Regions from separate parts of the Fulvimarina uroteuthidis genome, predicted to be linked through region 2. Evidence: predicted binding sites of a transcription regulator. Region 2 holds the regulator's gene; each other region holds the start of a gene.
The links. The regulator PhoB, encoded in region 2, activates phosphate uptake and scavenging genes when phosphate is short. The targets are predictions, from matches to a motif close to TGTCATNNANCTGTCAT.
Positions count from the first base shown of each region.

Region 1: U0C82_RS12380 (UDP-2,3-diacylglucosamine diphosphatase) is a predicted target of PhoB. The motif match lies at 2,852-2,868, and genes of this name have one in related genera.
Region 3: U0C82_RS01020 (YdcH family protein) is a predicted target of PhoB. The motif match lies at 1,924-1,940, and genes of this name have one in related genera.
Region 4: U0C82_RS08865 (ExeM/NucH family extracellular endonuclease) is a predicted target of PhoB. The motif match lies at 2,019-2,035, and genes of this name have one in related genera.

Region 1 covers NZ_JAXLPB010000004.1:31,608-38,930, forward strand. The annotation lists gene U0C82_RS12370 (TrmH family RNA methyltransferase) at 1-810, opposite strand, end outside; gene U0C82_RS12375 (glycosyltransferase family 4 protein) at 893-1,960, opposite strand; gene U0C82_RS12380 (UDP-2,3-diacylglucosamine diphosphatase) at 1,960-2,796, opposite strand; gene U0C82_RS12385 (NADP-dependent malic enzyme) at 3,026-5,344, shown strand; gene U0C82_RS12390 (DUF2865 domain-containing protein) at 5,637-6,410, shown strand; gene gltX (glutamate--tRNA ligase) at 6,370-7,323, opposite strand, start outside.
Region 2 covers NZ_JAXLPB010000002.1:136,581-143,903, reverse strand. The annotation lists gene pstB (phosphate ABC transporter ATP-binding protein PstB) at 1-689, shown strand, start outside; gene phoU (phosphate signaling complex protein PhoU) at 821-1,558, shown strand; gene phoB (phosphate regulon transcriptional regulator PhoB) at 1,555-2,301, shown strand; gene U0C82_RS05645 (dihydrodipicolinate synthase family protein) at 2,473-3,381, shown strand; gene U0C82_RS05640 (TenA family protein) at 3,600-4,286, opposite strand; gene thiD (bifunctional hydroxymethylpyrimidine kinase/phosphomethylpyrimidine kinase) at 4,288-5,109, opposite strand; TPP riboswitch at 5,254-5,353, opposite strand; gene minC (septum site-determining protein MinC) at 5,682-6,479, shown strand; gene minD (septum site-determining protein MinD) at 6,594-7,323, shown strand, end outside.
Region 3 covers NZ_JAXLPB010000001.1:236,892-244,214, reverse strand. The annotation lists gene U0C82_RS01035 (5-(carboxyamino)imidazole ribonucleotide synthase) at 1-1,062, opposite strand, end outside; gene purE (5-(carboxyamino)imidazole ribonucleotide mutase) at 1,059-1,574, opposite strand; gene U0C82_RS01025 (YdcH family protein) at 1,571-1,774, opposite strand; gene U0C82_RS01020 (YdcH family protein) at 2,004-2,180, shown strand; gene cobW (cobalamin biosynthesis protein CobW) at 2,730-3,818, shown strand; gene cobN (cobaltochelatase subunit CobN) at 3,828-7,323, shown strand, end outside.
Region 4 covers NZ_JAXLPB010000002.1:858,721-866,043, reverse strand. The annotation lists gene U0C82_RS08865 (ExeM/NucH family extracellular endonuclease) at 1-1,919, opposite strand, end outside; gene U0C82_RS08860 (type I secretion system permease/ATPase) at 2,111-3,895, shown strand; gene U0C82_RS08855 (HlyD family type I secretion periplasmic adaptor subunit) at 4,056-5,378, shown strand; gene U0C82_RS08850 (BLUF domain-containing protein) at 5,649-6,089, opposite strand; gene U0C82_RS08845 (sensor domain-containing protein) at 6,086-7,323, opposite strand, start outside.

The sequences.
Region 1 (7,323 bases), on a different contig from region 2:
CAGGACGATCGCCGCGCTCGTCGCGACGTTCAGGCTGTCGACCGACGGATCCATCGCGATCCGCAGCCCATCCATCCGCTCGAGAAGTTCGGCCGGCAGCCCGGTTCCCTCCGCCCCGACGAACAGGGCACAGGGACGTCCGCCACCAAGATCCTCGATCCGCATCGTGCCGCCCGGCGTCAGAGCGATCGGCCGGTAGCCGGCGGCGATGACGGCGGCAAGGATCTCGCCGGCGGTGCCGCCGCGGTGCCATCCCTGCGTCAGCACCGTTCCCACGGAGACCCGCAGGGCCTTTCGGTACAGCGGGTGGCAGGACGTCTCGTCCAGAAGCAGCCCGCCGACGCCGAAGGCGCGGGCGTTGCGGAAGAGTGCGCCGATATTGTCGTGGTTGGCGATGCCGATCGCGGCGAGGATCGGCGCGCCTTGCGCGAACGCGGCCGAAATCGCGGCCTCGCGCGTCGTCGCCCCGCCCGTGTCTTCGCCATGGGCAAGAACGCCGCGATGCATGGGAAAGCCCGCGACCGCGTCGACGATGTCGCGACCGGCGACATAGACCGGACAATCGTGCGGGAGCTTCGCGAGCCGTCCGGCAAGGCCGGCCAGACGGTTCTGCAGGACGAGAAGCGCCGTCGGACGAAACCTGCGGCTGAGCGCCAGCTGGTCGAGAACCACCGTGCCCTCCGCGATGAAACCGTTCCGGCCCGTGAGATCGCGCTCGCGAATATCGCGAAACACGGCGATGCGCGGATCGTCCGGGTCGTCGATCGGAACGAATCGGTGGGCCGGTTCGGGTGCTATTGCTGAAGCCATGGGCGCATCTAGCGCAACCGCGCGCGACCACCAAGCCCGCTCGCCTGCCGCCGATCGCGCGGCGAGGTCCGCGCCGCGACGGTCAGGCGCTCAGGGCCTCGGCATGCGGATCGAACCGGCGCAGGCGCGCGCGTTCGCCCGCACGTCCCGATCCGGAACCGGCCGTGGCATCGAGGAAGATGTCCGCGCATCGCTGCCAGGTGAAATCGCGCGCGCGGGCGACGGCATCGGTGCGCGAGAGCGTCAGCGCCCGTCGGCAGGCCTCGCCGAGATCGCCGGACGCGATTCCGGCGCGAGACGATCCGAGCACGTCGATCGGCCCCGGCTCGCTGTAGGAGGCGAACGGCGTACCGCAGGCGATCGCCTCCAGAAGCACGATCCCGAACGTATCGGTCTTGGAGGGGAAGACGAAGACATCGGCGGACGCGTAATAGCGGGCCAGCGCCTCGCCGGTCTGCAGTCCGGCGAAATGGGCATGGGGATAGCGCCGCATCAGATCGGCCATGATCGGCCCCTCGCCCACGACGAGCTTGGACCCTTCGAGGTCGAGATCCAGAAACGCCTCGATGTTCTTTTCCGGTGCAAGCCGCGACACGGTGAGATAGATCGGGCGCGGCAGATCGAGCGGCAGGGTGCGGCGCGGCCGGAAGACCGAGTGATCGACGCCGCGCGTCCAGGTCACGAGATTGCGGAAGCCGCGCGCTTCGAGCTGTTCCCGCATGGTCTCGGTCGGCACGAGGCAGGCGTCGCCGGCGCCGTGGAACCTGCGCAACCAGGCGTATGACCAGCGCTCCGGCACCGGGGCGCGGGCCCGGAGATATTCGGGGAAGCGCGTGTGGAAGCTCGTCGTGAAGGGCAGGCCTCGCTTCAGGCAGGCCCGCCGCATCGCGCTTCCGATCGGACCTTCGGTGGCGATATGGACATTGGTCGGCTCGAAACGGTCGATGCGCTGTTCGGCGGCCGCGGTCGTCGCCAGCGAAAGCCGGATATCGGGATAGGTCGGGCAGGGAAAGGTCCGGAAATCCTTCGGCGAAAGGACGTCGGTCGCGTGACCCGAACGAACGAGTTCCGCCATCAGGTGGGACAGGGTGCGAACCACGCCGTTAACCTGCGGTTCCCACGCATCGGTGGCAAACAGAAATCGTCCCATCATGCCGCCTCGTGCCGACGCCTGTCGGCCATCGACCGCGCCGCGGGCAGCCGATGGACCACCGTTTCGGCGTGCTCGTCGCGCAGCACGTCGGCCCACCGGATGAGTTCGAGCGTCCCGTCGAAATGCTCGCCGACGGCGGTGCAGCTTTCCACCCAGTCGCCGGTGTTGACGTATTCGACCCCGCGAAAGGTGGAGATTTCGGCGTGGTGGATGTGGCCGCAGATCACGCCCTCGCAACCCCGCCGCTTGGCCTCGAGCGCCAGCGCCTCCTCGAACGCGCCGATGAAGCTGACGGCGTTCTTCACCTTCAGCTTCGCCCAGGACGAAAACGACCAGTACGGAAAGCCGAGCCTGCGGCGGACCTTGTTGAAGACGAGATTGAGCGCGATCGCCGCGTCGTAGGCCCAGTCGCCGAGATAGGCCAGAAGCCGGGCGTTCCTGACGACGATATCGAACTCGTCGCCGTGCATGACGAGAAACTTCCGCCCGTCGGCGGTCGTGTGGACATCGTTGCGGCGCACCTCGACGCCGCCGAAATGCTGGCCGGGAAATTCGCGCAGGAATTCGTCGTGGTTTCCCGGAACGTAGACGATTCGGGCCCCCTTGCGTGCCTTGCGCAGCAGCTTCTGGACGACGTCGTTGTGGCTTTGCGGCCAGTGCCACATGCGCTTCAGGCGCCAGCCGTCGACGATGTCGCCGACGAGATAATAGGTCTCGGCGTCGTTGCGCTTCAGGAAGTCGAGGAACATGTCCGTCCTGGCCGCCTTGGATCCCAGGTGGAGATCGGAAACGAACAGGGTTCGAAATTGGCGAGGCTCGTTCGGTAGCGCCATGTCGCGTGTGACCTTCTTCGTACAACCGAGACACGCAACTCCTTCTGCCTGTTCGATTACAGCCGTGTGACGCATCGGCATGAAGGTGTGGAGGACAGGCAACAGGGGCCGGCGCAAGCGCTCGCCGCCACGCGTTCGGCCCGCTTCGCTCTCGCACGGGACGGTTGGCTTCGGCGCGGCCGGGCGCTATCTGTCGCGGGGCATGCAGCGAATGAAAGTGGAGCACGACATGGCCGACAGCACCGATACGGACCGCCTCGCGGAGAGCGATCTCGACAATCAGGCCCTGTTCTTCCACAAATATCCCAAGCCCGGCAAACTGGCGATCCAGGCGACCAAGCCGTTGGGCAACCAACGCGATCTCGCCCTCGCCTATTCCCCCGGCGTCGCCGCCCCCTGCCTGGAAATCGCCAAGGATCCGAGCAAGGCCGCCGACTATACGAGCCGCGCCAATCTCGTCGCCGTCATCTCGAACGGAACGGCCGTCCTCGGCCTCGGCGACATCGGACCCCTCGCCTCCAAGCCGGTGATGGAGGGCAAGGCCGTCCTGTTCAAGAAATTCGCCGACATCGACGTCTTCGACATCGAGATCGACGCCCGGGAGATCGACCATGTCTGCGACGTGATCGCGGCGCTCGAGCCGACCTTCGGCGGCATCAATCTGGAGGACATCAAGGCCCCGGAATGTTTCGAGATCGAGAGCCGGCTGCGCGCGCGCATGAAGATCCCGGTCTTCCACGACGACCAGCACGGCACGGCAATCATCGTCGCGGCCGCCGTGCGCAATGCGCTGATGCTGTCGAAGAAGGATCTCGCGGACGTCAAGATCGTCGCGTCCGGTGCCGGCGCCGCCTCGCTCGCCTGCCTCAACCTGCTCGTTTCCCTCGGCGCACGGCACGAGAACATCCTCGTCACCGACCGCGAGGGCGTGGTCTACGAGGGCCGCAACGAAAGCATGGATCCCTGGAAGGCCAGATATGCGCGCGAAACCGAGAAGCGCACGCTGGAAGACGCGATCGACGGGGCCGACATCTTTCTCGGTCTGTCGGCGGCTGGCGTCCTGAAGCCGGGGCTGCTCAAGACCATGGCGCGGGATCCGCTGATCCTGGCGCTCGCCAACCCGACGCCCGAAATCATGCCGGACCTTGCCCGTGAGGTGCGGCCGGACGCGATGATCTGCACCGGCCGGTCGGATTTCCCGAATCAGGTCAACAACGTCCTCTGCTTCCCCTTCATTTTCCGTGGCGCGCTCGACTGCGGCGCGACGCACATCACCGAAAAGATGAAGATGGCGGCCGTCGACGCGATCGCGGCGCTGGCGCGCGAAAACGTCAACGAAGTCGCCGCGAAGGCCTACGGGTCGGACACGCCGATCTTCGGCCCCGAATATCTGATCCCGACGCCGTTCGATCCGCGCCTCATCCTGAAGATCGCCCCAGCCGTCGCCAAAGCCGCCGCCGAGGAGGGTGTCGCCCTTCGGCCCATCGAGGACATGGGCCAATATCTCGAGACGCTGAACCGCTTCGTCTTCCGCTCCGGCCTCATCATGAAGCCGATCTTCAAGTCCACACAGGACACCAACCATCGCGTGATCTTTGCCGACGGCGAGGACGAGCGCGTCCTCAGGGCCGCCCAGGTCCTGCTGGAAGACCGGGTCTGCCAGCCCATCCTCATCGGACGCCCGTCCGTCATCGAGACCCGCCTCGAACGCTTCGGGCTGACGGCGAAGGCCGGCACCGATTTCCAGATCGTCGATCCGTCGGACGATCCGCGTTACCGAGACTATGTCGATGCCTATCTGGACAAGGTCGGACGCAAGGGCATCACGCCCGATTCGGCCCGCACCATCATGCGCACCAATTCGACGGTGATCGCCGCGATCGCGGTGACCCGCGGTGAGGCCGACGCGATGATCTGCGGCCTCGAAGGCCGCTTCCCGCACCATGTCCGCGATATCGGCCAGGTCATCGGTCTCGATCACGGCGTCAAGCGCTTCGCCGCGCTCAGCGTGCTGATCTCGCAAAGCGGCACCAAGTTCTTCGTCGATACCTACGTGCAGCGGCATCCGAGCGCCGAGGATATCGCCGAGATGACGATTTTGGCGGCCGACGAGATCAAGCGCTTCGGCATCGCGCCGAAGGCGGCGCTGGTCTCGCACTCCAATTTCGGCTCCGACGACACCGAGGATACGCGCAAGCTGCGCAAGGCGCTCGCCATCATCCGCAACGAACGGCCCGATCTGGAGATCGACGGGGAGATGCACGGGGACGCGGCCCTCAATCCGGCGGTTCGTGAACGCTCCATGCCGGCCTCCACCCTGACGGGCGAGGCCAATCTCCTGGTCTTCCCGACGCTGGACGCGGCCAACATCACGCTCAACGTCGTCAAGACGATGCTGGACGCGCTGCATGTCGGCCCGATCCTCTTGGGAACCAACTCGCCCGCGCATATCCTGACGCCGTCCGTCACCTCGCGCGGCGTCGTCAACATGGCCGCGATCGCCGCCGCCCAGGTGGTTCAGAACGAGCGCGGCGAAGACGCCGGCTGAACGCCGAAACCCGTGTCCGGTTACGCCGGCCGGACAGCGTCCGTGCGCTATCGGCCAGGCAGATCCCGCGCCCGGTCTTGCGCCGGCGCGCGGGGGAAATTCCGCAGGATCGGGGTCCCGGCTCCCGTGAAGTTTACGACATGTGTGCGTATTTACCGTGTCGCGCGCTTAGTCTTGCGTCCGGTTTCGTGTAGGGTACGAAGACCTTATTGCGCGGGACGGGGCAATCGGTCCCGCCTGCCCGCCTCTTTCGGATCGGCTCCGCCGGGCCTCTCTTATTCTATGGTGAACCATGGCCCTGGCCTTGACCTGCGTCCGTCTGATTCCCCGCCTGCTGCTTGCAGGCAGCGTCCTTGTGGCGGGCCTGGCCCCGATGACGCCGACGCCCGTGCGGGCGCAGTCGCTTCTGGAACAATTGTTCGGGCCTCCGACGGTGGAGCACCGCCGCAAGATCCGCCAGAGCGCACCGCGCAAGACCTACAAGCGCAAGGCCGTGCGCCAGAAAAGGTCCGCCAGACGGTCCGCCGCCCCGCGTTCGAGCCGGTCGGCGAGCCGCGGCGCGGGCGCCGCGCCCGCCGGATCGAGCTACACCTACCGGACCCTGTGCGTGCGCAAGGCCGACGGCTATTTCTTCCCGGTCAGCTTCTCGACGACGACGACCTATTTCGATCGCGATCTCGAAGCATGCGAGGCGCGTTGCCCGGGAACCGAGGTCGACCTGTATTTCCACCGCGTGCTTCGCGAAGAGGCCGAGCAGATGGTGAGCCATACGACCGGCAAGGACTATACCGATCTCGCGACCGCCTTCGCCTACAAGACCGAAGGCGTCGATGCGGTCGCGGCGAAGGCGTGCGAATTGAAGCCGGAGCCCGCCCCGGGCATGCGGATTGCCGAGGATCTCGGCGATCTGCCCTTCGTCTCGCCGATCCCCATTCCGGTCGGACGCCCCGATCTGGAATCGATCCTCGTCAGCGAACTTCGGGACGGCGATCAGGCGCTGGCCGAGGTCTCGGGACGCCCGAAGCCTATCCGCCAAGTCGGGCCACGGTTCTTTCCCGACCAATGAGCGGCAGCAGGCCGGCCAGTTCCGGGCCGTGATCGAGACCGGTCAGGGCCAGGCGAAGCGGCATGAACAAGGACCTGCCCTTGCGTCCGGTCCTGTCCTTCAGAATGCCCGTCCAGGTCTTCCACGTGGTGGAATCGAGGTCACCCTGCGGCAGCGCATCGCGCGCGGCCGCGAGAAACGCCCGGTCCTCCTCGTTGCCTTCCACCGCGCCGACGCCGTCGCCATAGACGATATCGCGCCAGACGGCGGCATCGCGCACCCGTGCGCAGTTGGCCTTCACCGCTTCCCAGAACGCTTCGGCGTCCTCCTGTGGCACGCCCAGTTCGAAGAGCCGGTCTCGCGCGGCCTCGAACGCCATCGAATGCACCAGTTCCTCGTTCAGCCGGTCGAGTTCGGCGGGATCGAACTTCGAGGCCGACGCCGACACCTCGTCGAGGACGACCCGCGCGGCCAGCGCGTCGAGATCCGCCACCGCCTCGATCGCCCCCGACATGCCGACAAGGGTCGCAAGCGAGGCGACCGCCATGGGCTCGTAACCGTCTTCGGCCAGTTGCCGGATCGACAGGGCCCCGGTCCGCTTGGACAGCCCCTCCCCGCCGATCGTCGTGATCAGGTTGTGGTGGCCGAAACGCGGCACGGCGAGCCCGAGCGCCTCGAAGATCGGGATCTGGACCCCCGTATTCGTCACGTGATCGTCGCCGCGGATGACGTCGCTGATGCCGAGATCCCCATCGTCGACGATCGACGGCAGGGTGTAGAGATAGCTCCCGTCCCCGCGGATCAGCACCGGATCGGAAAGCGAGGCGAGATCCACCGTCTGGGGTCCGCGAACGAGATCGTGCCAATGGATCTCGGTCCGCCGGGTGACGGCGGGATCGCCGTCATGGTTCGGCAGGAGAAAGCGCCAGTGAGG
Region 2 (7,323 bases):
CGCTCGATGTGAAGGAGCGTCAGGTCACGGCGCTGATCGGCCCCTCCGGCTGCGGCAAGTCGACCTATCTGCGCTGCCTGAACCGGATGAACGACACGATCGACGCCGCCAAGGTGTCGGGGAAGATTCTTCTCGACGGCGACGACATCTACGATCCGGACCTCGACGTCGTCGAGTTGCGGGCCCGGGTGGGCATGGTGTTCCAGAAGCCGAACCCGTTCCCGAAGTCGATCTTCGACAATGTCTCCTACGGCCCGAAGATCCACGGCCTTGCCCGCAACAAGGACGAGCTTGCGGGGATCGTCGAGACGAGCCTCAAGCGGGCGGGCCTGTGGAACGAGGTCAAGGACCGGCTCGACGAGCCGGGCACCGGCCTGTCCGGCGGCCAGCAGCAGCGCCTGTGCATCGCCCGCGCCATCGCGGTCTCGCCGGAGGTCATCCTGATGGACGAGCCCTGTTCGGCGCTCGACCCCATCGCGACGGCGACGGTCGAGACCCTGATCGACGAGCTGAAGCAGAACTATACCATCGTCATCGTCACCCACTCCATGCAGCAGGCCGCCCGCGTGAGCCAGATGACGGCGATGTTCCATCTGGGCGACCTTGCCGAGGTGGGCGAGACCGAGAAAATGTTCTCGAACCCGGACGACAAGAGAACACAGGATTACATCATGGGCCGGTTCGGCTGACGCTTCAGGCCACGCGCCGCCCATTGCGGCGCGCCATAGGGCAGCCGGCCGAGCCAATTCGACCCGACCCGACCCGACCCGACCCGGATGAGAATGGGCCCCTGGCCCCAAAACCCGACAAGGAGGCCACGATGGCTTCGCATATCGTCTCTTCCTACGAAGATGAACTGAAATATATCGTCCGTCGGATCTCCGAGATGGGCGGGCAGGCCGAGCGGATGCTGGAACAGTCGGTCACGGCGCTGGTGCGCGGCGATTCCGGCCTTGCGCAATCGGTCATCGCCGACGACGTGATCCTCGACGCCGCCCAGCGCGAGGTCGACGAAAAGGCGATCCTGACGATCGCCAAACGCCAGCCGCTCGCGACCGATCTTCGCGAGATCGTCGGCGCGATCCGCATCTCGAGCGATCTGGAGCGGATCGGCGATCTCGCCAAGAACATCGCCAAACGCGTTCTCGCCGTCCACAACCACCCTCAGCCGAACCAGCTGGTGCGCGGCATCGAGCACTTGTCGGAGCTCGCCATCGACCAGCTGAAGGACGTCCTCGACGCCTACGGCACGCGCGACCACGAGCGGGCGCAGGTGGTGCGCGCGAACGACGAGGAGATCGACGCGGTCTATACCTCGATCTTCCGCGAACTCCTGACCTACATGATGGAAGATCCGCGCAACATCACCGCCTGCACCCATCTTCTGTTCAGCGCAAAGAACATCGAGCGCATCGGCGACCATGCGACCAACATCGCCGAGACGATCTTCTACATTCGCACCGGCGAGGAAATGTCGACCGATCGTCCGAAGGACGACCGCTCCACGACGCTCACCCAGAACGCCGTCGAGGCCGCCGTCGAGAGTGCCGCCCCATGAGCCTGCGCGTCACCGTCGTCGAGGACGAAGAAGCGCTCGGCGTTCTCCTGCGCTACAATCTGGAAGCCGAGGGCTATCAGGTCGAGGTCATCGCGCGCGGCGACGAAGCCGATCTTCGCCTCAAGGAAGACGTGCCCGATCTCCTGGTGCTCGACTGGATGCTGCCCGGCCTGTCCGGTGTCGAGATCTGCCGCCGGCTGCGCCAGCGCAGCGAAACCGCGCTGCTTCCCGTCATCATGCTGACGGCGCGGGGCGAGGAAAGCGAGCGCGTCCAGGGCCTGTCCGTCGGGGCCGACGACTATGTCGTCAAGCCGTTCTCCATGCGCGAGTTCACCGCGCGCGTGAAGGCGATGATGCGCCGCGCCAACCCGGAAAAGGTCGCGAGCGTCCTGTCGGCCGGCGATCTGGAAATCGATCGCTCCTCGCACCGTGTGCGCCGCGCGGGCCGCGAACTGAAGCTCGGGCCGACGGAATACAAGCTGCTCGAATTCTTCATGCAGGCGCCGGGCCGCGTCTTCAACCGCGAGCAACTGCTCGACGGGGTCTGGGGCCGCGACATCTATGTCGACGAGCGCACCGTGGACGTCCATGTCGGCCGGCTGCGCAAGGCGATCAACCGCTCCAGGGACCGCGACCCCATCCGGACGGTGCGCGGCGCCGGCTATGCGCTGGACGAGCAGTTTCTCGCCGGCAAATCGTCGCCGCAGCCGCGGGCCCGGACGAAGGAGGCGGCAACCGGGTAACGCCGTCTGGTCAGCTTGGAGACGGGTTGAAGGAATACGCGTCTCGCGGGAGAAAATCACATATAATGCTGATTTTGGGTCTCTCGTCGATCTTCGTGACGATCACCAGCACAGGACTTTGCCCGCGCGGCTGACGTTTTGGACCCTTGTGGATCGAGAAGGGTTCCTAGCATGTCCAGTACGTCGCCGTTCCATGGTCTTTCCGTCTTTCCGATCACGCCGACGGATGCGTCCGGCCGGGTCGACGTCGAAAGCCTCTGCCGTCTCCTGGAGCGCATCTGCGAAGCGGGGCCGGCCTCGATCGGTCTTCTCGGCAGTACCGGAAATTACGCCTATCTCACGCGCGACGAACGCTGGCGCGCCATCGAGGCGGCGGTCGCATGTGTCGACAATCGTCTCCCGATCATCGTCGGCGTCGGCGCGCTGCGCACCGACGAGGCGATCGGCCTTGCCCGCGATGCCGAAGCCAACGGCGCGGACGCGCTTTTGATGGCGCCGGTTTCCTATGCGCCGCTGACGGATGAAGAGGCCTACCAACATTACCGGGCCGTCGCCGGTGTCTCCGGCCTGCCGTTCTGCATCTACGACAATCCGTCGACGACCCGTTTCACCTTCAGCCACGACCTCGTCGCGCGCCTGTCCGAAATCCGGACGATCGAGGCGATCAAGATGCCGGCGCGGGACGGTCAGGACGTGGCGGCCGAACTCGCGGCCTTGCGGGCGCGAACCGACATCGCCATCGGCTTCAGCTGCGACTGGCACGGGCGCTCGGTGCTGATGTCGGGTGCGGACGCCTGGTATTCGGTGATCGGCGGCATCATGCCGAAGCTCGCTGTCACGTTGGCGCGTGCCGCGACATCCGGCGACGCGGAAGAGGCGTTGCGCATCGATGCGGCGTGCCAGCCTCTCTGGAACACGTTCAGGTCCTTCGGCAGCCTGCGCGTCGTCACCGCCCTGCTCGACCTGCTCGATCTCGGCACGGCCGAACTGCCGCGGCCGCTTCTGCCCCTTGGCCCTGCCGAACGCGCCCGGGTCGAAGCCGCCCTGGCACCCTTGAGCGGGGACGCCAGCCTGACCTGACGAACCCGCCGGCAGGGCCCGGCGCCGCTGGCGCGGGGCAGGGACGCGTCAACCGTCCGGAGCCGCGCTCGCTCCGCCTCCAGGGATCGGCCCGCAGATCGGGATCGATGGTCGGAAAGCCCAGCGCGTAAGGTCGAAGAGATCGCGCCAGCATCGTGCGGCTGAGCGGACGCGCGATGCTCCGCGCCGGCGCCGGAAAGCCGGCAGCTTCCACCCCGTCACATCTGGAGCCCGGCGCTGTCCGGCATCGGCCAGGCGTCGCGGTGATAGGCGCTGTGCCAGAACATCCATTCGTGCCAGACCGAGCGTTCGAACGCGGCTTGCATCCTGGCGCGAAGGCGGGCGTCCGCTTCCTGCGCAAGGCGGTCCGTGAGATCGCGCATGCCGCGCACCGCAAAGGCGAACTCCTCGCCCGCATAGGTGTCAACCCAGGCGCGGTAGGGATGATCGGACACCGCCTTGGCGTGGATCGCCTCGCCGACGGCGAGATAGATCGAGAAGCAGGGCAGGAGCGCCGCCACCGCGACGGGAAACGGATCGATCGCCGCCGCGCGCACGAGGGAACTCACATAATGGTCGCAGGCCGGCGAGGGCGGGGTCTTCAGGAACGCCTCGCGCGTCACCCCGTAGAGCGTCATGTATTCGTCGTGGAGCTGGCGCTCCACCATGATCGCGCCGTTCGCCGAACCGGCGAGCCGGGCGATCGTCTCGGGATCGGGCGCGCGGGACGCGGCAAGGGCGAGGGCCCGGGCGAAGCCCTCGAGATAATGGGCGTCCTGCACGATGTAGAACCGGAACGTCTCCGGCGGCAGGCGCCCGTCGGTCAGTTCGGCATTGAAGGGCATGGCGTGGATGGCGGCGAGACGTTCCGCGTTCTCGGTCTCGATTTGCGTGACGAAGGACATGTCAGCACGCTCCTGTGGTGGTGGATGATGTCTGGTGGTCGAAGAAATGATGGACAGGGCCGTGGCCGTGGCCGACCTGAAGCGCGTCCGCCGCCGCGATCGCGCCGCCGATATAGGCTTTCGCCCGGCGAACGGCCTGCGTCAGGTCGAGGCCGAGCCCGAGCTGCGTGGCGAGCGCGGAGGACAGCGTGCAGCCCGTGCCATGGGTGTTTTTCGTCGCGATCCGCGCAGCGCTCAGCACCGTTTCGCCCCCCGGCGTGACGAGGAGATCCGTCGCCTCGCCGCCGGGCAGATGCCCGCCTTTCATGAGAACGGCCTTCGAGCCGAGCGCCAGGAGCCGTTCGCCCTGCGCCCGCATGGCGTTCAGGTCCCGCGCCTCCGGTTCGCCGAGGAGATCGCCGGCTTCCGGCAGGTTCGGCGTGACCACGCGCGCGCGCGGCAGGATGCGCTCGCGCAGCACCGCGACCGCATCCGCGGCGAGCAGGCGGTCGCCGCCTTTGGCGACCATCACCGGGTCGAGCACCACCGGCGCCTCGATCCGTTCGAGGGCATCGGCCACGACCTCGATGATGCCGGCATTGCCGAGCATGCCGATCTTGATCGCGTCGATCCTGATATCGGCGGCGATCGCCGCGATCTGGTCGCGTACCATGAAAGGGTCGACGGGCGTGAAGCCCTGCACCCCTGTCGTATTCTGCGCGGTGAGTGCCGTGATCGCGGCCATCGCATAGCCGCCATTGGCCGAGATCGCCTTGATGTCGGCCTGGATGCCGGCCCCGCCGGACGGATCGGACCCGGCGATCGAAAGAATGTTCGCGATCATGCCGCGCTCCCGTGTTCGGTGCCGGGACGGCCGCAGGCGCGAGGCGCTCGTTCCTTCGTCTGGCCGACTGTGCTGGAAGGGTCTTGCATGCTCGGTCCCTCTGCTTCGGCAAGAGGGAGGGGCTTTGCCCCGTCACGACAGACGAAGCCGACACCCGCAACTTCCTCCGCCGGTATGATCCGGTTCAGGTTCAAAGGGTGCTTCTCAACCCGGCCGCGAAAGCCGGATGCCCCTGTCGCGCGTTTTGGGTCCCATAAAGGGCCGGCCTTGTCAAACCGGCGCCCTTGCGGCGCAGGTGGAGCCGCAAGGGCCGCGGCGGCGGGATCGCGCATGGAGGGTCGCGGCCCGCCTGTCCCGTTGCGGCTTGCGGGGGGGCGCCGCCGCCAGAGCCTGCGAAACCGCAAAGCGTCGTCTTTTCAACGACCTCGTCCGGACGTCCCGGCGCACATTGTAAGGCAAACAGCGTGAAGCGTCAGTTTTGCGCAGGCCTCGGCCGGTAACGTCCAATTAACTTCTTTCCTGTCCCGCCATGACGGCGCGGTCGGAACCAACCTTTGGAAAACGACGAACGAATGTCCGAGACCCCTTCCGACAAGCGCCCGATCCGACTCAAGGGACGCTCGTTCCTGGCGATCCAGCTGTCGCCCGAACTGCCTTTCGAAAACTGGCTCGCACGGCTCGATGATCTTGCCCGTCGCTCCACCGGCTTCTTCCTCGGCAGGCCGATCGTCCTCGATGTCGAAGGCCTCGACATCACGCAGGAGCAGTTGAAGGATCTCATCGGCGAACTGGGCGAGCGCTCGGTCCGCATCATGGGCATCGAAGGCGCGCGCCATTCGCTTCTCGGCATCGGCATGCCGCCGGCCATGCAGGGCGGGCGCCCCGCCGCCGACATCGACCCGGCAGCCGCGGTCGGCCGGCCGGACGCCGCCCCCGCCGGGACGAACGACGGCAAGGCGGACGAGACGTCCGGCGGCACGCCGGCGGTCGCGGAAAAGACCAGGCCGCAGCCTGCGCCCCTCGTCTCGGACCAGTCCACCCAGCTTCCTTCGATCGTGATCGACCGTCCGGTTCGCTCCGGCCAGTCGATCATCTTCCCGGAAGGCGATGTGACCATCGTCGGCTCGGTCTCCTCCGGCGCGGAAGTCGTCGCCGGCGGTTCGATCCATATCTACGGCACGCTGCGCGGCCGTGCGCTGGCCGGATCGGTCGGCAATACCAATGCCCGCATTTTCTGCTCGAAGCTCGAGGCGGAACTCGTGGCGATCGATGGGCTGTACAAGATGCCCGACGATCTCGATGCCGGCCTCGTCGGCCAGGCCGTAACCATCTGGCTCGACGGGGAAACCATTCGCGCCGACAAGATCTAGCCGTGACGGGGTCCGGGGCGGCGCGGTGGCCGTGTCGTCCCCAGCACCCACGCGGTTCAACAATGAAACCGGGGACGATCCCGGCATGATGCCGAGGAACAGGAGAGCATGAACATGGCAAAGACGATCGTTGTGACATCGGGCAAGGGCGGCGTCGGCAAGACCACGTCGACCGCCGCGCTCGGCGCGGCGCTTGCCCAGAGAGGCGAGAAAGTCGTCGTCGTCGATTTCGATGTCGGGCTGCGCAATCTCGATCTGGTGATGGGCGCCGAGCGCCGCGTCGTCTTCGATCTCATCAATGTGGTCCAGGGCGATGCCAAGCTTCCCCAGGCCCTCATCCGCGACAAGCGTTGCGATACGCTGTTCCTGCTGCCGGCGTCGCAGACCCGCGACAAGGACAACCTCACCGCCGAGGGCGTCCAGAAGGTCATGGAAGAGCTCAAGAAGGAGTTCGACTGGATCATCTGCGACAGCCCGGCCGGCATCGAGCGCGGTGCCACCCTGGCCATGCGCCATGCCGACATCGCGGTCGTCGTCACGAATCCCGAAGTCTCCTCGGTCCGCGATTCCGATAGGATCATCGGCCTTCTCGATTCGAAGACCATGAAGGCCGAGAACGGCGAGCGGATCGAGAAGCATCTGCTGCTCACCCGCTACGACCACAACCGCGCCGAGCGCGGCGACATGCTGAAGGTCGAGGACGTTCTCGACATTCTCTCGATCCCGCTTCTGGGCATCATTCCGGAAAGCCTCGAAGTGCTGCGCGCATCGAACCTCGGTACGCCGGTGACGATGTCGGACAACAATTCCGCACCGTCGATCGCCTATCAGAACGCGGCGCGCC
Region 3 (7,323 bases), on a different contig from region 2:
CGTGAGACGCGTGAAATGGCCCATCTTGCGGCCCGCCCGCACCTCGCTCTTGCCGTAGAGGTGGAGAACGAGATCGCTCTCGCCCATCAGGCTTTCCGATTTGCGCACCTCATCGCCGATGAGGTTCTCCATCACGCAGTTGGAATGACGCACCGGATCGCCCAGCGGCAGGCCGCAGACGGCGCGGATGTGCTGCTCGAACTGCGACACGGCGCAGGCCGCCTCGGTCCAGTGGCCGGAATTGTGGACGCGCGGCGCGATCTCGTTGACGAGGATCGTGTCGTCGGCGCGCACGAAGAACTCGACGCCGATGACGCCGACATAGGTGAGCTTGTCCAGGATCGCCGCCCCGGTCTTTCGCATGGCGTCCGCGACCGTCGCGGAGACCCGTCCGGGCACGCTCGAGCGGCGCAGGATGCCGAGGCTGTGCTCGTTGTCCGCGGGATCGTAGGCCTTGATGTCGCCTGCCTGCCCGCGGGCCGCGATCAGCGACGCCTCGTAGACGAACGGCACCTTGCCTTCCAGGATGCAGGGCTTGGCGCCGAGGCTCTCGAAGGCGTCCGAGACCGGACCCTCACGACGGATATTGGCCTGGCCCTTGCCGTCATAGCCGAAGCGGCGGGTCTTCAGGATGCAGTCCGTGCCGATGTCGACAAGCGCGTGCCCCAGCTCCTCGACGCTGCCGATCGCGCGCCATGGCGCGGTCTCGATGCCGATCCCGTTGAGGAACGCCTTCTCGACGACGCGGTCCTGCGCGACCTCCAGCGCCTCGGGTGGCGGGTAGAGCCCCGTGCCGATGATCGATTGGCGGGCGGGGCCCACCGGCACGTTCTCGAATTCATAGGTGACGACGTCGCAGCGGCTGGTCAGTTGCACCAGCGCCTTGCGATCGTCATAGGCGGCGACGATCGCTTCGTTCGCCACCTGGAAGGCGGGCGATTCCGGGTTCGGGTCGAGCACGATGGTGCGGTAGCCGAGCCGTGCGGCGGCCATGGCGAGCATCCGGCCCAGCTGTCCGCCGCCCAGGATGCCGACGGTCGATCCGGGGTTGAGCGCGTTCATCGAGCGGGCTCCTCGTTGACGGGTTCTTCGGTGACGCTCTCGCTCTGGGCGGTGCGGTAGGCGTCCAGCCGGTCGGCGATGCCCTCGTCCGACAGGGCGAGGACGCTGGCGGCCAGAAGCGCGGCGTTCACCGCGCCCGCCCGGCCGATGGCGAGCGTACCCACGGGAATGCCGGCCGGCATCTGGACGATCGACAGGAGACTGTCCTGGCCTTTCAGCGCCTTGCTCTCGATCGGAACGCCGAACACCGGCAGGGGCGTCATCGCGGCGGCCATGCCGGGCAGGTGCGCGGCGCCGCCGGCGCCCGCGATCACCACCTTGAAGCCCGCATGTTTCGCGCCGTGCGCGAACCGGTAGAGCCGGTCCGGCGTGCGGTGGGCCGAGACGATCTTCGCGCTGAAGGGAATGGCGAGACGTTCGAGGGTGTCGGCTGCGTTCTTCATGATCGGCCAGTCCGACTGGCTGCCCATGATGATGGCGACGACGGGGCGTTCGGCAGGCTGCGGGCTCATGCGAGAATGTCCGGAATGATCTGGTCTTCGCACTCCTTGAGGCGGTCCTTGATCGCGAGCTTCTTCTTCTTCATGCGCTGGATGCGGAGCTTGTCGCAGCCGTGAAGTTCCATCGCCTCGATCGCGGCGTCGAAATCGGCGTGCTCCTGGCGAAGTTTCGCGGTCTGCATCCGTAACGCCGCCTGTTCCTGGTCCGCCATCAGATCCCCTTCAATCCCGAACGTCCATCGCGAATCGGTCGCGAAAACGTGTTCGCGCCCAGCATAGCCGGTCCTTAGCAAGATCCCGACATTCTCGATAGCGGGCTATCAACCAACTTGTCCGAGGCTGTGCCGATTTGTTCGACAGCACGACGGTTTTGTGACACGCTCGCTTTGTTCTTGCCCGGATGGGTTCGGCCCCCCGGGCTGCCAACGGAAGGAGATTTGCATGTCCTTGGAAAATCATATCGCCAAGCTCGAACAGCGCCACTCGGTGCTGGACGCCAATCTGGCTGCGATGATCGCGAAGCAGCCGGCGACGAGCGATGCGGAACTCAAGGAGATGAAACTTCGCAAATTGCAGCTCAAGGATCAGATCGAACGCTTGAGGGGAACATCCCAGTAATATCCACCGCCGTTCGGTTCTCACCTTTGCGGTAGAACCTGACGCTCCGTTTTGACGGACAATCCGCGATAAGCCGGTCGATCGGGATCGGTCCGGCTTATCGTGATGGCGAACCCGGCGACGGCCCGGTGGAGCGCCGAACGACATCCGGCGATGTCGGCCGCGTTTGTCGTCCGCACGCCTCCCGCCCGGTCGGGTGCCCGCTCGGGTGAACGCCGCAGAACCACTCAGCTTTTTTCCGGTCTCCATGCGCTTGACGCCGCGACCGACGCGCGAGAGGGCCGGTGCCCGATGCCGTCCGATGGTTCGGCCAGCCGGCGGATCGAGCGACCGCTTCGCCGCATCTTCGGTTCGACATCACGAATGGTTGCGCCCTTCCCGAATGGCGGGGATGGCGCCTGCGTGCCGCGCATCCGCGCGTCCAATCCGCGCCGGATGTCGGAAGAGCATGCGGGGTCTCGACCTCGGCCTGCCGATGGGCGACAAGGGCCGCAAGGGCATCCTCCGCCGGGAGGATCGCACGCATTCCGCTTTCAAAGGGTTCACCTCATGTCGAAAATCCCAGCAACCGTCATCACCGGCTTCCTCGGCGCGGGCAAGACGACGATCATCCGCAACATGCTGCAGAATGCCGGTGGCCGGAAGATCGCGCTCATCATCAACGAATTCGGCGATCTGGGCGTCGACGGCGATATCCTGACCGGATGCGGGATCGAGACCTGTACCGAGGAGGACGTCGTCGAACTGACCAATGGCTGCATCTGCTGCACCGTCGCCGACGATTTCATTCCCACCATGACGAAGCTTCTGGAGCGCAAGGACGCACCCGATCATATCGTCATCGAGACGAGCGGCCTGGCGCTGCCGCAGCCCCTCGTCGCCGCGTTCAATTGGCCGGAGGTGAAGACCCGCGTCACGGTCGACGGCGTCGTCACGGTCGTCGACGCGGCGGCGGTCGCGGAGGGGCGGTTTGCCGACGACGAGGCGAAGGTCGCCGCCCAGCGCGCGGCCGACGAAAGCCTCGACCACGACAATCCTCTCGAGGAGCTTTTCGAGGACCAGTTGCGCGCAGCCGATCTGGTCGTTCTCAACAAGGCCGATCTCATCGATCGCGACACGCTCGAGAAAGTGCGCGCCGAAATCGCCGCGAAAACCAGCCGCTCGGTGCGCACCGTCGCATCCGAAAACGGCAGGCTGCCCACCGACGTCCTCCTCGGCATGAAGGCCGGCACGGAAGAGCTGATCGGCGAGCGCAAGTCCCATCACGAGATGGAGCATGCATCCGGCGAGCCGCATGATCACGACCACGACGAGTTCGAGAGTTTCGTCGCCAGCTTCGGCGCGCTCGCGGACCGCGAGGCGTTCGAACGCCGCCTGCCCGAGCTTCTCGCCCGCTACGACATCCTGCGCATGAAGGGTTTCGCCGACGTTCCCGGCAAGAAGATGCGTCTCGTGGTGCAGGCTGTCGGAAAGCGCGTGGAGACTTATTTCGATCGCCCCTGGAAGGCGGACGAGACCCGGGCGACGCGCCTCGTCGTCATCGGGCTGCACGATGGTCTCAAGCGGGAGACGCGCGAGGCGATCGAGCGGGAACTCGGGGCGATGGTCGCGGGCGAGGCGCGCCAGGCGGCCGAGTAGTCCGACCCGATGCATCTGCTTCTTGCCCAGAAGGGGACGATCGACGAGGGCGGCGAGGCGGTCGATCTCGGCCAGTCGCCGGCCGATATCGTCTTCCTGTCCGCCGCCGATACCGAGATCGCCAGCCTCGCCGGTGCCGCCGGCCGCCTCGGTGACGGCGCGCCGACGCTGAGGCTCGCCAATGTGCTGCGGCTGAAGCACCCGATGTCCGTCGACGTCTATGTCGAGCGGACGCTGCGCCACGCAAAGCTCGTCGTCCTGCGTCTCCTCGGCGGCAGGGCCTACTGGCCCTACGGTCTCGACGCGCTCCGCGCCGCCACGCAAGGATCGGGAACAAGGCTCTGCGTGCTGCCCGGCGACGACAAGCCGGACGCGGGACTTTCCGCCTATTCGACGCTTCCGCCGGAAACCTGCGACCGGCTGTTTCGCTATCTCGCCGAAGGCGGGGCCCAGAACGCGGAGAATTTCCTGCGCGCCGCCCGTGCGGTGATCGAGGGCGGCGAGATGCCGGAAGACGCCCGGCCGCTCCTGAAGGCCGGCCGGCTCGATATCGCGAACCGCGCGCGAACGGGGAGCCGTCTGAGCGACGACCGCCCGAAGGCGTCCGTCGTCTTCTATCGCGCGCTCGTGCAGAGCGGACAGACCGGCGCGATCGAAGCGCTCTGCCGCGCCTTGGAGGATGCGGGTCTCGACGCAGAAGCGGTGTTCGTCTCCAGCCTCAAGGATCCCGTATCCATCGAGACGGTTCGCACGCTGTTTGCCAGGAACCCGCCCGATATCGTCGTCAATCTCACCGGGTTTGCGGTTTCCTCCCCGAGCGGCACGCGAACGCCGACCGTTCTGGAGGAAGGCGGCGCCGTCGTCCTGCAGGCGGTGCTGGCGAGCGGCGCGCGCGAGGCCTGGATCTCGTCGAGCCAGGGTCTGTCAGCCCGCGATCTCGCCATGAGCGTGGCGCTACCCGAGGTCGACGGGCGGGTCCTGTCCCGGGCGATCGCCTTCAAGACCGCCGGCGAATGGGACGCCAACACCGAGACCGACATCGTCGCCCACAAGCCGGTCGCAGATCGCATCCGCCATGTCGCAGATCTCGCCGCCCGGTGGGCGCGTCTGCGCAACAAGGCCAATGGCGGGAAGACGGTCGCCATCGTTCTCGCCAACTACCCCAATCGCGACGGACGGCTCGGCAACGGCGTCGGCCTCGATACGCCGGCCGGAACGATCGAGGTTCTGAAGGCCATGGCGGCGGCGGGTTACCGGGTCGGCGACATCCCGCGCGACGGCAATGCGCTGATCGACCATCTGATGGCGGGCCCGACCAATGCCGGGACGACGGCGCGGGACATCCGCGAGACCCTCTCGCTGGACGATTATCAGGCCTTCTTCAAGACCCTGCCGGACGGCGTCCGCGCCAGGGTGGGCGAACGCTGGGGCGCGCCGGAAAGCGATCCGTTCGTTCTCAAACATGGGGGGCAAACCGTCTTCGCGCTGCCGCTGGCGCGGTTCGGGCAGACCCTGATCGGCGTCCAGCCGGCGCGCGGCTACAATATCGATCCGAAGGAAACCTACCACTCGCCCGACCTCGTGCCGCCGCACAATTATTTTGCCTTCTACGCCTATCTGCGGACGAAGGCCGGGATCGACGCGATCGTCCACATGGGCAAGCACGGCAATCTGGAATGGCTGCCGGGCAAGGCGCTGGCGCTCTCGGAGGATTGCTTTCCGGAAGCCGTCCTCGGCGCGATCCCGCATCTCTATCCCTTCATCGTCAACGATCCGGGCGAGGGCACCCAGGCCAAGCGGCGCACCAGCGCGGTGATCGTCGATCATCTGACGCCCCCGCTCACCCGCGCCGAGACCTATGGCGACCTTAAGGATCTGGAAGTGCTGGTGGACGAGTATTACGAAGCGTCGGGTTCCGATCCACGACGCCTCGTGCTGCTGAGGCCGCGCATTCTCGATCTCGTGCGCGATATCGGCGTCGATCATGATGCCGGCATCGGCGCCGGAGACGGCGACGATGCCGCGCTCGAGAAACTCGACGCCTATCTGTGCGACCTCAAGGAAATGCAGATCCGCGACGGATTGCACATTTTCGGCAAGGCGCCGGAGGGTCGGCTGCTCACCGATCTGACGGTCGCGCTGGCGCGCCTGCCGCGCGGCTCGCGTCCCGGCGACGGATCGCTCCACCGGGCCATCGCGGCCGATCTCCTCAGCGGCGGCGAGATCGGGTTCGACCCGCTCGACTGCGCCATGGCCGAGCCTTGGCAGGGGCCGCGTCCAGCCTGCCTTCGGGACCTCCTCGACGATCCCTGGCGCACGAAGGGCGATACGGTCGAGCGCATCGAGATCCTGGCAGGCGAGCTGGTTTCCGAACGCCGGCAGCCCGGCACCGACATGGCAGCCACGGCCCTGGTGCTCGCCGAAATCCGCGCCCGCATCATGCCGTCGGTGACGGCCTGCGGAAACGCCGAGATCGACGGCATCCTGACGGGGCTCGCCGGGCGCTTTCTGGAGCCGGGTCCCTCCGGCGCGCCGACGCGCGGGCGGCCGGACGTGCTGCCGACGGGACGCAACTTCTTCTCGGTCGACACCCGCGCCGTGCCGACCGAAGCGGCCTACGAGCTCGGGCGCAGGTCCGCCGAGCTTCTTGTGACGCGTCACCTGCAGGACCATGGCGAATATCCCGCGAGCATCGGTCTGACGGCCTGGGGCACGTCCAACATGCGCACCGGCGGCGACGACATCGCGCAAGCGCTCGCGCTGATCGGCGTCGCGCCCGAATGGGACCGGGCCTCGCGCCGCGTAACCGGCTTTCGCATCCGCACGCAGGCCGAACTCGGCCGGCCCCGGGTCGATGTCACCTTGCGGATCTCCGGCTTCTTCCGGGATGCGTTTCCGGACCAGATCGCGCTCTTCGACAGCGCGGTGCGGGCCGTCGCCGCCCTCGACGAGGATGCCGACGACAATCCGATCGCCGCCCGGGTCGCGGCGGAGACCGGCGATCTCGTGGCCGCCGGCGCATCGCGAGAGGACGCGCTTCGGCGCGCAAGCTTCAGGGTCTACGGCTCCCGGCCCGGCGCCTACGGGGCAGGGCTGCAGGCGCTCATCGACGAGAAGGGGTGGGACAGCGCGGCCGATCTCGCCGCGAGCTATCTGACCTGGGGCGCCTACGCCTATGGCCGCGACGGCGAGGGCATGCCGGAGCGCGAAGGCTTCGAGAGGCGGATCGGCGGGATCGACGCGGTCGTCCAGAACCAGGACAATCGCGAGCACGATCTTCTGGATTCGGACGACTACTATCAGTTCGAAGGGGGCATGACGGCGGCGGCCGAGCACCTGTCGGGCAAGCGGCCGGCGATCTACCACAACGATCATTCGCGCCCAGAGCGCCCCGTGATCCGCGCGCTGGACGAGGAGATCGGACGCGTCGTGCGGGCTCGCGTCGTCAACCCGAAATGGATCGCCGGCGTCATGCGCCACGGCTACAAGGGCGCGTTCGAGATGG
Region 4 (7,323 bases), 720 kb from region 2:
GCGGTGCCGCTCTCGGATGCCGAAATGAACTTGAGGCCCTCCGGCGCATCGTCGCCCTCGGTGATGAAGGCGCCGACATAGGTCGCCGCCCTGGGGTCGGAAATGTCGAAGGCGAACGTCGCATCGGCGCGTTCGAGGCCGACGAAGGCGTAGGCCTTGCCGTCAATCATGCCGATTTCGACGGCTTCCGGCTCGACGCCCTTATTGTCCGAGCGGCCATCGTCGTAGAGCCCGAGCTCGGCCGCGATCCGGTCCAGCATGTCGCCGGAATCGAAGACGAGATCGCCGTCCTCGTCGCGGATCGAGAAGGAGCGGCCGCCGAGCGAGAACAGGGCCTCGTAGACCCCGTCCCCGTTCCTGTCGCCGTCGATGGCGGAGACGATCAGCCGGCCCAGCGCGCCATCCGCCTTCAGGGCGTCCGCGTTGGGAAAGGCGCGGGCATCGAGGGCCAGATCCTTGACCCGCGCCGCATCCACGTCCCGGTCGTCGCCCTCGTTGGCGAGCACCATATAGGTGCGTCCGTCGACGGTGTAGGTCGCAACGCCATCCGGCATGAAGATGCCGTTCACATTGGCGGGGCGGAGATCGATCGCACCGTCGCGGTCGCTCGGATCGAGCGCGTTTTCCGGGAGGGAATGGTTCTTGAAGCCGAGGCCCTGAATGTCGCCGATCGTGAAACCGCTGAAGGTCGCGATGTCCTCGATGATCGCGACGGCGTTGTTCTCCTGCAAGGTGATGACCGCGCGATTGCCTTCGATCGCCACATATTCCGGCTCGATGTCGGCCGCGACGGACGGTGCATTGTCGTTGACCCGCGCGCCGAGCGCCCGCAGCGCATCGGCGGTGATGGACGCGTCGGAGAAGTCGTAGGTCGACACCGTCGAGGCCGCCGGATCGGAGGCATCGATCGCGATGATCGAGACCGACCCGTTCGGATTGACCGCCGCGTCCGGCTCGTTGTCCTTGCCCGAGGACTGACCCTCGTTGGCAACGACGACATAGGCTCCGTTCGCCGAGATCGCGAGACTGTCAGGCAGGGGCCCGACCTTGACCGAGCCGCGATAGTCGCCGGTCGCGGCATCGAAGAACAGCACCGAGCCGTCGCCCGTCATGTCGGCCGCCGGCAGCGCCGCGACGACGAGGCCGTTCGCGACGGCGACCGACGTGAAGGCCGCGCTGTCGAAGACCTGGCCGGTCGCCGAATCGATCAGCGTCGCCGGATCGATCGTCGCCACGAGGGTCAGGCCGGCAACGCCATCGTCGGGCTTGTCGTCGAACGGATCGGACCCGTCGACGATCTGGAGACCGGAATCGGAGGTGACGAAGAAGCGGCGGGTTCCCGCATCGTAGGCGACGATCTCGGCCCCGTCCAACTTGATGGACGCGGACCGTTGCGAGGCAAGGACCGTGCCGCCGTCGGTGCCGGCATCCGCGTCGAACGTGATGGTCTGGCCTTCGTTGACCGTGCCGCGCGTCTCCCCCTGCGGACCCGCCCATGCGAAATCGGACGCGCCGGAGCCATCGCCGGTGCGCTGCAGCGAATGGCCGGCCGGCGTGCCGCCGCCCTCCGCAACGCCCACATCGATGCTCGTCATTCCCTTCGCCGGACCGTCGGCCGCGGTGAACGCGCCCTCATAGCTCAGGAATTCGACGACACCCTGAGGTCCGACGAGCGCCATTCCGTCCGGGCCGCCGTTCTGCATTCCGACTGTGTCGACGGTGATGAAGCGCACACCGTCCGAGACCGTGCTCAGCGCCTCCTGAAGCGCGATGCGCGCATAGCTGGCGCCGTTGCTTCCGTTGTAGAGGACGAGACTGAAGCCATCGAGATCGGCATCGGCCGGCCCCGCCACCTCGACGAACTCGCCGACGTCCGCACCGTCATTGTCGTAGTGGAATTCGTTGATGAAGAAATTCATGGGAACGCAACCCGCCCTGCCAGACCAAAACACGGCATTTCCTAGGGTCGCTGTGCAACAGTTCGATGAAGCGTTAAGACAAAATTAACTTGTGAATCGTGTTACACGCCTGTCATTCGGAACGGCTAGAGGAACCTTCCCTGCCGGCGTTTTGGCAGGCGAAACGCTTCCTTGCGATCGACGAGTTTTACATGTCTTCCAACAGCATCATCGCCCGTGCCGGGCTCTACGGCTCGCTGCCGGTCCTCGCGGTCTTCTCGCTGGCGATCAATGTGCTCCTGTTGGTGCAGCCCCTCTACATGCTGCAGATCTACGACCGGGTGCTGGCCTCGGCCTCGTTCGACACGCTGATCTACATCTCGCTGATCGCCGTGGCGGCCCTCGTGCTTCTCGGCCTGATGGATGCGGTTCGCGGTCTTCTCTCGTCCCGGATCGCCGCGCGCCTCGACGAGAGGCTGGGCCCGCAGGCGCTTCTGGCGGCCATGCACGGCCCGAGAGCGCGGGAGGGCGACGTCCAGCCCATGCGCGATCTCGAGGCGATCCGCAACTTCGTTTCCAACAAGCTTCTTCTCGCGCTGTTCGACCTGCCGTTCGCGCCCTTCTTCATCGCGATCCTCTATCTGATCCACCCGGACATCTTCTGGCTGACGCTGGCCGGCGCCGCCGTTCTCGCCGTCATCGCGCTGTCCAACCAGTTCGCCTCGGCCAGGCCTGCGACGCGTGCCTCTGCCGCTTCGATCGAGGCGACGGGAACCGCCCAGTCATTCGTGCGCGGCTATGAGAGCCTCAAGGCGATGGGCATGATCGAGAACGCCATTTCGAGATGGGGCGCCTCGGAGTGCCGGGCGCTCGATGCGCAGGCGCGGGCCGCGAGCGTCAACGCCTGGTTCGCCGGCCTCTCGAAGACCGTGCGCATGGGCCTTCAGATCGCAATCCTGGGCTATGGCGGCTACCTCGTGCTGGAAGGCGAGATGACCGCCGGCATGATCTTCGCCGCCTCGCTGATCTCCGGCCGGGCGCTGCAGCCGATCGACCAGGTGATCGGCGGATGGCGGGGTTTCGTGGAAACCTCGAAGGCCCGCAAGCGGCTTCTCGAAGCCCTGTCGACGGTGACGGACGAACGCGACAAGACGGAGCTGCCCGCCGCGCAGGGCCGCATCGGGGTGACCAACCTCCTCGTCTTCGCCCCGAACGCGGGACCCGGAGACGAGCCGCTGCTCAAAAACGTCTCGTTCAATGTCCTGCCCGGGGAATGCACCGTGGTTCTCGGACCCTCCGGCGCCGGCAAATCGACCCTGATGCGGGCCCTTGTCGGGACGATCAGGCCGCATTCGGGCACCGTGCGCATCGACGGGTCGGAGATCGAACACTGGCGCGCGCAAGCCCTTGGCGAGCGCATCGGCTATCTCGGCCAGGATGTGGAACTCTTTCCAGGAACGGTCGCCCAGAACATCGCCCGCTTCGATCCGGAAGCGGACGATCGGGCCGTGATCGAGGCGGCCCAGATGGCCGGCGTCCACGATCTCATCCGCCGTCTGCCGCAAGGCTACGACACGCGGATCGGACCGGGCGGCCTCGCCCTGTCGGGCGGTCAGCGCCAGCGGGTCGCACTGGCGCGCGCGTTCTTCCGCATGCCGACCATCCTCGTCCTCGACGAGCCGAACGCCAGTCTCGACACGGAGGGCGAGGCCGCCCTCGATCAGGCCATCCTCGCCGCCAAGGCCAACAAGGTCTCGGTCGTCCTCGTCACCCAGCGGCGCACGATCGTCGAGAGGGCGGACAAGGTGCTTCTTCTCGACAATGGCCAGGTGGAGGATTTCGGAGCCCGCGAAGCGGTCATCGCCCGGCGCGCCGAGCGGTTGAAAGCCAACCGTCGCAGGCCGGATATTGCGAGCCCCGCACAGCCAGGTCCAGCGCAGGGTCCGGCCTCGGGGGATCCGACGATCGGACCGTTCGCCACCGCCGTCCGCGCATGATTTCGGCCGACCCCCGAAACGGTCGGTCGTCGCGCGTCGATCGGCAGCCGGCGCGGCGTGCGAGACCGTCGCCGCGGCAGACCCGGTCCGCACGGCCGTTCGTTCGGCCGGCGGCACGTTGAACGTTTCGACAGACACAAAGATGAAGAGCCACCCTTCGATGACACGCCCCAACGAGACCTACCGTCTGCAAAACGTCAGGAGCGGGCTTGCCGGCATCACCGTCGCGGGCCTTGCCTTCTGCGGCGTCTTCGTGGCCGCCTTCGGGGCATGGGCCGGGATCGCGCCGATCTCCGGCGCGGTGCTTGCGACCGGCGTCATTGCCGCTGCGGGCCAGAACCAGAACATCCAGCATCTGGAAGGCGGTATCGTCGCCGAGATCATGGTCGCGGAAGGCGAACGGGTCGCCAAGGGCGAGCCGCTCTTGCGTCTCGACGCCACACCCGCGACCGCCCGGCGCAACCGGCTCCAGACCCAGCTGGTGGGCCTCGACGCGAAGGCTGCGCGTCTCGGCGTCGAACGCGACAATGGGGAGCGCCTCGACTTCGCGCCGGAGCTGGTCGAAACCGCGAAGGCGGAAGGGCTGGGCGCAATTCTCGCGGAGCAGCGCAAGGAGTTCGACGCGCGCCTCGCGCGCCATCGCCAGGAACGGTTCATCCTGAAGCAGCGCCTTGCCGCGTTGCACGAGCAGATGCAGGGCCTCGGCGCCCAGAAGCAGGCGATCCAGTCCCAGCTGTCCGTCATCCGCGACGAAGCGGCCCGCAAGCAGCAGCTTCTGGCGCAGGGGCTGACCAACCGCACCGAATATTCCGCCCTGATCCGCAGCGAAGCCGATCTCGTCGGCCAGCTCGGCCAGCTCGAATCCAGCCTTCTTGCCTCCCGCATGCAGGCGGCCGAAGCGCGCGAGCAGATCGAGAAGCTGGACACCAAGCGCATCGAGACCGCGCTCGCCGAGCTCAACGCGGTGCGGGTCGAACGGGCCGACCGGTCGGAGCAGCTGGACGAGGCGCTCGATGTCCTGTCCCGAACCGTCATCCGCGCACCCGCGGACGGGATCGTCGTGCGCATGGCGATCAACGCCGTCGGCGGCGTGGTCGAGCCGGCGAAGCCGATACTCGAACTCCTGCCGACCGTCGACGAACTCATCGTCGATGCGAAGATCCTGCCACAGGATATCGACGCGCTTTTCGTCGGCCAGGGCGCGCGTCTGCGCTTCAGCGCCCTCAACGCCCGCCGGACGCCGACGGTCGATGCGCACGTCGCCTACATCTCCGCCGATCGGCTGACCGATGCACAGAGCGAGCAGCCCTACTACACCGCACGCCTCGGGCTCGACGACGCCCTGCCGGCCAATTTCGATGTCGACGATATCTATCCCGGCATGCCCGTGGAGGTCTTCATCTCCACCGAGGAACGGACCTTCGTCGAATATCTGGTGAAGCCGATCGAGGACAGCTTCGAACGCGCCTTCCGCGAGGAATGAGGGCACATAGGCATCCGCCGACGGCATGTCGCAGATGTCGGATTTCGGTCGGCGCGGAGACATGGCGCGCGTTCCCCGCGATCCTCGCACGCGTCGCAATATGAGGCAGGCGATCCGTCATCGCCGGCGACGCACAGGATGCGGTCTCGAAAACCCTGCCCGAGAGCATCGCCCCGAAAAAGGCCGAATCGATCTTCGGAAAGCGCGAAGGGTGAGATCACAGCGATCGCCGGAGCATCGTGCGTCTGAACGGACGCACGATGCCCTCGTCTAGGCGTCCGCCTCTTCTTCGATCGTCAGGTTGCGGAGCAGCGTATAGATCTGATCTCCGCTGAGGCGGGACGGATCGAAGCCGCTGGACGATCCGATATCGGCGAAACGTTCGGCATCGACGCTCGACGTCCCGACGAACCCCATTGCCCAGTTCGGAAAGCTGCGGGTGTCGATCGGATCGAGCGCAAGCAGCGAGACGTCGCCGTGCCGGTCATCCTGCTGAATGCGTTCGAAAGCCGCTTCGATATTCGGCAGCGGGCCCTCGAGGACCTGCGCGAAACAGCCGGCATTGAACAGGAGTGCCCCGGTGATCTGGTCGCGCGTGTTGTTGATTCGGCTCTTGGCCAGAATGTCGTCGATATGGGCGGAGAACACAGCGTCCTCGCCGGACGTGTGATTGCGGCTGTAATAGACGAGCCGGTGCAGGGTCTCGGTCATTCGGGTTCTCCTTTCCATTCGCGGTTCGACTGCGCCAGGAAGGTCGCAATCTGATCCGGTGCCATCGGGCGGCCTGTCAGGTAGCCTTGGACATGGGTGCAGCGCTCGCCGCGAATGCGGGCGAGTTGTTCGAGGGTTTCGACCCCTTCGGCCGTGATGGCCATGCCAAGGCTCGTCCCCAGCCCCGCCACGGCCCGCAGGATCGCCTCGCTGTCGGCGTTCGCGTTGGCAACGAAGGAGCGGTCGATCTTGATCTTGCTGAACGGAAACTTCTGCAGGTAGCTCAGCGATGAATAGCCCGTGCCGAAATCGTCCATGGATATCTTCACGCCGAGATCGCGCAGGGCGGCCAGCGTATCGAGCACATTGTCCGTGTCGTCGAGGAGAGCACCTTCCGTGATCTCGATCTCCAGCCGATGGGCCGGCAAGCCGGCCTTTTCCAGTGCGGACGCGACCGTTTCGAGAAGCGTGTCGGCCTTGAACTGAAGCGGCGAGACGTTGACCGCAACGATCAGATCGCCCGGCCAGGAGGCGGCCTCCTTGCAGGCGGTTCGAAGCACCCATTCGCCGATCTTCACGATGAGACCGTTCTCTTCGGCGAGCGAGATGAAGTCGAGGGGCGGAATATTGCCCTTGACCGGATGCTTCCAGCGCAGGAGCGCCTCGAACCCGATGCAAGTGTCGCTCGCAAGATCGAGGAAGGGCTGGTAGTGCACCTCGAACTGCTTGAGGGCGAGCGCGCGTCTGAGATCGATCTCCATTTCCCGTCGCCGATGAAGAAGCTCGTCCATCCCCGGCTCGAACATCCGATAACGGCCGCGACCGGCACGCTTGGCCTCGTAGAGCGCCAGATCGCCGTTGCGCAGGGCGTCGCGAGCCTGGGTGAGACCGGCCTGCAAGGCGACGCCGACGCTGACGCCGATATTGATGGTGTGACCGTTGAGAACATAGGTCCGTCCGACAAGGTCGACGATCCGGGCGGCGAGTTTCTCCGCGTCCGCGGGCGTGCGGACGCCGTGCTGGAGGACGATGAACTCGTCGCCGCCCAGGCGCGCAACGATGTCGCCTTTCCGGCAAAGGCCGGTCAGGCGGTCGGCGACCTTCTTCAGAAGAAGGTCGCCGATGCCGTGTCCCAGCGTGTCGTTGACCATCTTGAAGCGGTCGAGGTCGAGACAGTGCACCGCAATGGCCGCGTCGACGCCCTTGGCGAGGGCGCCCGTCAGGTGCGACATGA